DNA from 2 places in the Brevundimonas sp. Br13 genome. Region 2 is predicted to be linked to the other one. Evidence: predicted binding sites of a transcription regulator. Region 2 holds the regulator's gene; the other holds the start of a gene.
What was found. Region 2 encodes HrcA, which represses chaperone genes, less so after heat shock. Its sites were predicted from a motif close to GTTAGCANTCNNNNNNNNNGANTGCTAAC; they were not measured.
Positions count from the first base shown of each region.

Region 1 (3,410 bases), 120 kb from region 2:
CCGCCGGCCAGCTTGGCCAGACGTTCCTGCAGCTTTTCCTTGTCGTAGTCGGAGGTGGTGTCTTCGATCTGGCGCTTGATCTGGGCCACGCGGGCTTCGATGTCGGCCTTCTCACCCACGCCTTCGACGATGGTGGTGTCGTCCTTGGTGATCGAGACCTTCTTGGCCTTGCCGAGCATGTCGAGCGTGACGCTCTCCAGCTTGATGCCCAGGTCTTCCGAGATGACTTGGCCGCCCGTCAGGATGGCGATGTCTTCCAGCATGGCCTTGCGGCGGTCGCCGAAGCCCGGCGCCTTGACGGCGGCGACGCGCAGGCCGCCGCGCAGCTTGTTGACCACCAGGGTGGCCAGGGCTTCGCCTTCGATGTCCTCGGCGATGATCAGCAGCGGACGGCCCGACTGCACCACGGCTTCCAGGATCGGCAGCATGGCCTGCAGCGAGGTCAGCTTCTTCTCGAACAGCAGGATCAGCGGCTCTTCGAGAACGGCCTCCATCTTGTCGGCGTTGGTGATGAAGTAGGGGCTCAGATAGCCGCGGTCGAACTGCATGCCTTCGACGACGTCGACGGTGGTGTCGGCGGTCTTGGCTTCCTCGACGGTGATCACGCCTTCATTGCCGACCTTGGCCATGGCCTGGGCGATCAGCTCGCCGATTTCGGAGTCGCCGTTGGCCGAAATGGTGCCGACCTGGGCGATTTCCGAGTTGTTGGAAACGGGCTTGGAGTTGGTCTTGACCTCTTCCAGGACCAGGCCGACGGCCTTGTCGATGCCGCGCTTCAGATCCATCGGGTTCATGCCGGCGGCGACGGCCTTGAGGCCCTCTTGCACGATGGCTTGAGCCAGAACGGTCGCGGTGGTGGTGCCGTCGCCCGCCTTGTCGTTCGTCTTCGAAGCGACTTCGCGGATCATCTGGGCGCCCATGTTCTCGAAGGCGTCTTCCAGCTCGATTTCCTTGGCGACCGAGACGCCGTCCTTGGTCGAGCGCGGGGCGCCGAAGGACTTCTGGATCACGACGTTGCGACCCTTCGGACCCAGGGTCACCTTGACGGCGTTGGCGAGGACGTTGACGCCGCGCAGCATCTTGTCGCGCGCGTCGGTGTTGAACTGTACGATTTTAGCGGCCATGCGGGCAGCTCCTTTTGTGTGAGTGGCGAGTGGTTAGTGGCGAGTGGCGAGGATCTGAGATTGGGGCGACGGCGGCGGTTTCGTCCGGAAACCTGCTCGCCACTCGCCACTGATCACTCGCCACTGAGGGCTGAGCCTTAGCTCAGCACTCCAAGCACGTCCGACTCTTTCATGATGATCAGGTCTTCGCCGTCGATCTTCACTTCCGTGCCCGACCACTTGCCGAACAGGATGCGGTCGCCGGCCTTCAGCTCCAGGGCGTTGACCTTGCCCGAGTCGTCGCGGGCGCCGGGGCCGACGGCGACGACTTCGCCTTCCTGGGGCTTTTCCTTGGCGGTGTCGGGGATGATGATCCCGCCCTTGGTCTTGGATTCTTCTTCAACGCGCTTGACCAGCACGCGGTCGCCGAGCGGACGAAACGCCATCGGTTGTCTCCCTTGATCCCCCGAATGGGGCGATTTGAACAATGGGTCAGCCTCTCCGCGACCGCCGTTTTAGCAGCCGACCACGGAGAGTGCTAACGCGAGCGGGAGTTAGTCAGAGGGCGGCGGGGCGTCAAGCGCCGCCGCGTGTGAAACTTCCGCGACGGATGAACGCGCGATGAACCACGGCCTCCGAACCCGTTCAAACGGCGCGCGCTAAAACCACCTCAACGCTCGCGATCCCCGGAAGACGCGAGGCGATTCAGAGGAGACGGACCATGTCCAAGCTGTTGAAAATCACCGCCGCCGTTGTCGCCCCCGCCGCCGCCCTGGCCTTGACCGCCGCCCCGGCTTCGGCCCAGTCGCGTGACCGCGACGACACCGCCCGCAACGCCCTGATCGGCGCCGCCGTCGGCGGACTGGCGGGCGCCGTCTACGGCAATGGCGACGGAACCTATATTGCGGGCGGCACCTTGGCCGGCGCGGCCTTGGGCGCGGTAGCCTCGTCCAATCGCGGATCGGACTGCGGCTATTATCGCGGCGGCCAATGCTACCGGAACCAGGGCCACTGGGAACGCGAGCACGGCATCAACAGCCGCGACCCGCGCTGGGAGCAGCGCCGTGATTATCGCGACTGGCGCCGCGACCAGCGCTATGACCGGCGCGACGAGCGCCGCGACTATCGCTACGATCGCCGCTGGTAGACTGCGGACGTGAAATTCAGAAGGGGCGCCTTATCAAGACGCCCCTTTTGTCATGCCGCGTCCCGACGCGGGTCCCAATGCGGGAAGGGATCCTCCAGCCTGGCCCAGCCCTTGGGTCCGCGTTCCATCTCGAACCGGCTCAAAAGGGCGGCGTCGAACAGGGAGGTCAGCAGATCGCGGTTCATGTCCTTGCCGATCAGGACGATCTCCTGACGACGGTCGCCATAGGGTTGTCGCCAGACGGCCTCGATCGCCTTCAGCCATTCGGCGTTGTCGTCGGGCCAGCGCTCGCGCGGCGCCGAAGCCCACCACAGTCCGCCCCATTCATGTTCGGTCACGGCCCCGGCCTGGCTCCAGGAACCGACATAGTCCATCCGGCTGGCCAGCCAGAAGAAGCCCTTGGAGCGCCAGACGCCGGGCCATTCGCGCTGCAGCAGGTCGTAGAAGCGTCGGGGATGAAAGGGTCTGCGCGCCCTGTAGACGAAGGTTGAGACGCCGTATTCCTCGGTCTCGGGCGTCACCTCGCCGCGCAGGGCCTGGGACCAGCCGGCCGCCTGTTCCGCCCTTTCCATGTCGAACAGGCCCGTGCCGACGACCTGATCCAGGGGCACGGCGCCGCGCACTGCCTGGATGATCCGGGCGCGCGGATTGAACTGGGCCATCATCGCCTTCAGCGTCCCGAGTTGGGTCGCATCGAGCAGATCGCACTTGTTCAGCACGATGACGTCGGCGAACTCGATCTGGTCGATCAGCAGATTGGCGATCGTGCGTTCGTCGTCCTCGCCCAGATGTTCGCCGCGAGTCTTCAGCCGGTCGGTCGAGGGATAGTCGCGGTGGAAGTTGAAGGCGTCCACCACCGTCACCATGGTGTCGATCCGGGCCAGGTCCGACAGGCTGAAACCGTCCTCGTCGCGAAAGTCGAAGGTGGCGGCGACCGGCATGGGTTCGGATATCCCGGTGGATTCGATCAGCAGGCAGTCGAACCGACCCTCGCGCGCCAGCTTGCCGACCTCGATCAGCAGGTCCTCGCGCAGGGTGCAGCAGATACAGCCGTTGGACATCTCAACCAGCCGTTCCTCGGTCCGCGACAGGTCCGCCCCGCCGCCGTCGCGCACCAGGGCGGCGTCGATGTTCACCTCGCTCATGTCGTTGACGATGAC
Region 1 is NZ_AP044008.1:563,664-567,073, reverse strand. Features, by position in the region: gene groL (chaperonin GroEL) at 1-1,124, opposite strand, end outside; gene groES (co-chaperone GroES) at 1,262-1,549, opposite strand; gene ACZ5M6_RS02765 (hypothetical protein) at 1,825-2,250, shown strand; gene zigA (zinc metallochaperone GTPase ZigA) at 2,301-3,410, opposite strand, start outside.
Region 1: the regulator HrcA is predicted to act here: its motif matches at 1,618-1,646, upstream of groES (co-chaperone GroES).

Region 2 (3,410 bases):
AGCGGCATTCGGCGGGCGGGTCCTTGTCCCAAAGCTTGCAGGACCGGTCGATCTCGCCCTGGATCAGGGCGCAGGGATTGTCGGCGTTACAGGGCGGATGGGTGGCCGGGCTCACCTGGATGCAGCGCTCGACCAGGCGCGACGCCGCCGCCTCGCCGATATCCGCTCGGCATGCGGTCTGGGCTGCGAGGCCTCGTTCAGCGCCCGTATCAGGCTGATCCGAAGACGCCGGACCCGTAACCGCCTCTGCTGCGGTCTGCGCCCCCGAACCGGGGGCCGCAGCGGGCGCGGTCCTGTCCTCCCCGGACTGGCAGGCGGCGACCGCGAGGACGGCCGACAGGGCGAAACAGGCGGACAGGAAAGGGCGCATCGACATCTCCGGGCTGAGGGTCATAGCCACGATGACCCGCCTGTTGAACGCGCGAAACCCCTTAAGAGCGCACCGCCTCCAGCGCGGCCTTCTGCAGGGCGAACAGTTCGGCGCAGCCGGTCTCGGCCAGGGCGAACAGACGGTCGAACTCGGCGCGGGTGAAGCCGCGCTTTTCGCCCGTGGCCTGGATTTCGACGATCTGGCCCGAACCGGTCAGGACGAAGTTGGAATCGGCCTCGGCCTCGGAATCCTCTTCATAGTCCAGGTCCAGCACCGGAACCCCGTCGCAGACGCCGCAGGAGACGGCGGCCACTTGGTCCAGGATCGGGTCGGCCTTCAGCACGCCTTCGTCGCGCAGATAGTTCAGGGCCGAGGCCATGGCGACCCAGGCGCCGGTGATGGCGGCGGTGCGGGTGCCGCCGTCGGCCTGGATGACGTCGCAGTCCAGCACCACCTGACGCTCGCCCAGCGCCTTCAGATCGACGACGGCGCGCAAGCTGCGGCCGATCAGACGCTGGATCTCCTGGGTGCGGCCCGTCTGTTTGCCGGCGGCGGCCTCGCGGCGGCCGCGGGTGTGGGTGGCGCGGGGCAGCATGCCGTATTCGGCCGTGACCCAGCCCTGGCCCTTGCCGCGCATCCAGCCGGGGATGGTCTCCTCGACCGAGGCCGTCACCAGAACCTTGGTATGGCCGAAGCTGATCAGGCACGAGCCCTCGGCGTAGCGATTGACGCCGGTCTCGATGGTCACGGGACGCAGCTGGGCGTCGGTGCGTTGCGAATGGCGCATGAGATGAGTCCTTGGAAGCTGGGGCGGCGGTGATTATCCTGAAAACGTGAGCCTGTATGCCCCCAAAACCCCGCCGTTCGACGGCGGTCCGGCGACGGGCCAGTCCCTGGCGGGGCTGGCGGGGCTGGACGCGCGGGCGCGGGACATCTTCCGGCGCATCGTCGAATCCTATCTGGAGACCGGCGAGCCGGTGGGGTCGCGCACCCTGTCGCTGGGCGGCATCGCCCTGTCGCCGGCCTCGATCCGCAATACGATGCAGGATCTGACCCTGGCCGGGCTTTTGGCCTCGCCCCACGCCTCGGCGGGGCGGATTCCCACCCATGCGGGTCTGCGCCTGTTTGTCGACGGCCTCTTGGAAATCGGCGACCTGACCAAGGAGGAGCGGCGCGAGATCGACGCCCGCCTGGCCGGCCGGGGCCGCAATTTCGAGGCCGCCCTGGACGAGGCGTCCAATCTGCTGTCGGGCCTGGCGGGGGGCGCAGGCGTGGTCTCCAGCCCGGTGCGCGACGCCGGGGTCAAACATGTTGAGTTCGTGGCGCTTGGCGGCGATCAGGCCCTGGCGGTCATCGTCGCCGACGATGGCACGGTGGAGAATCGGATCATGAGCCTGGCGGCGGGGGTCACCCCCTCGACCCTGGCGGAGGCCTCCAACTTCCTGAACGCCCGACTGCGCGGCCGGCCCTTCGCCGAGGCCAAGCGGGAAATGACCCAGGAGCTGGAGATCGCCCGGCGCGAGCTGGACCAGGCCGCCGCCCGGCTGGTCGAGGACGGTCTGGCCGCCTGGTCCGGCGGGCCGGACCGCGAGCGGGCCCTGATCGTGCGGGGTCGGGCCAATCTGCTGCAGGACGGCGAGGGCCTGGCCGATCTGGAGCGGGTGCGGGTCCTGTTCGACGACCTGGAGCAGAAGGAACAGCTGATCGGCCTGCTGGACGGGGTGGATGCGGCGCAGGGGGTGCGGATTTTCATCGGCGCTGAAACCCGTCTGTTTTCACTTTCGGGTTCCGCCGTGATCGCGGCGCCCTATATGAGCGGCCGACAGCGGGTTCTGGGCGCCATAGGCGTCATAGGACCGGCGCGACTGAACTACGCCCGTGTCATTCCGTTGGTGGACTATACCGCCCGGGTGCTGGGCCGAATGCTGGACGGGAAAGAAACGTGAGCGACAAACCCCAGAACGACGATTTCAACGAACTGGACGCCGACATGGCCCAGGCCAACGCCGAACACGGGCTGGACGCCGATCCCTCGGACAATCTGGCGCCGCTGGACGCCGTGATCGCCGAGCGGGACGAGTGGAAGGACCGCGCCCTGCGCGTCGCCGCCGAGATGGAGAATCTGAAGCGCCGTTCAGAGGCCCAGCAGAACGACGCCCGCGCCTACGCCATCCAGCGCTTCGCCAAGGATCTGCTGGGCGTGGCCGACAATCTGGAGCGCGCCCTGATGGCCGCGCCCAAGGAGGCCGAGGGCGCCACGGCCGGTCTGGTGACGGGTCTGGAAATGACGCAGAAGGCCCTGCTGCAGGCGTTCGAGACCAACGGTCTGAAGCGGGTCGCGCCCGAGGCCGGCGAGGCCTTCAACCCCCATCTGCACCAGGCCATGATTGAACAGCCGTCGGACACGGTGCCGGGCGGAGCCGTGGTCCAGACCATGCAGTCCGGTTTCGAACTGTTCGGCCGCACGATCCGCCCGGCCATGGTGGTGGTGGCCGCCAAGGGATCGGGCGCCCAGCCGTCAAACCCCTATGGCGGCGGCGGCGGCGAACCCCAGACTCACGCCTTCGACGGCAAGGCTTGATCACCGCCCTCCTCTGAGGGGGTTTGTGCTAGTGAATAGTGCTGGTGAGCGGCAGGTGAGCGAGGCGTTCGGCACGACGTTCGAGGCCGCACAATTCTCGCTCACCTTCACCAGCGCCGACACCCCCTCAGAACCGGCGTCGCCAGCCCCCGATCAGGGCGAACTCGGGCGCGGCGTCGGCGGTGTGGCGCGGCTCGCGGCTGGCCACGGCTTGCAGCGACAGGCTGGAGCCGTCCCTCAGACTGCGTTCGCCGCCCAGGATGAAGTCGATCTGACGCCCGCTGGGCGCCGCCGAGAAGCGGCGACGCGAATAGGTCAGGGGGTCGAAATAATCGACCGGCACGTCCGCCAGCCAGGCCGAGAAGGTCCCCCGCTCCATCCGGAGCGGCTGTGAGACGGTGAAGCTGATCCGATCGCACAGGGCGGTGCAACCCGTCAGCAGGGCCAGCCGCCAGTTGG
Region 2 is NZ_AP044008.1:683,851-687,260, reverse strand. Features, by position in the region: gene ACZ5M6_RS03315 (hypothetical protein) at 1-370, opposite strand, end outside; gene rph (ribonuclease PH) at 432-1,157, opposite strand; gene hrcA (heat-inducible transcriptional repressor HrcA) at 1,264-2,316, shown strand; gene grpE (nucleotide exchange factor GrpE) at 2,313-2,951, shown strand; gene ACZ5M6_RS03295 (S8 family peptidase) at 3,079-3,410, opposite strand, start outside.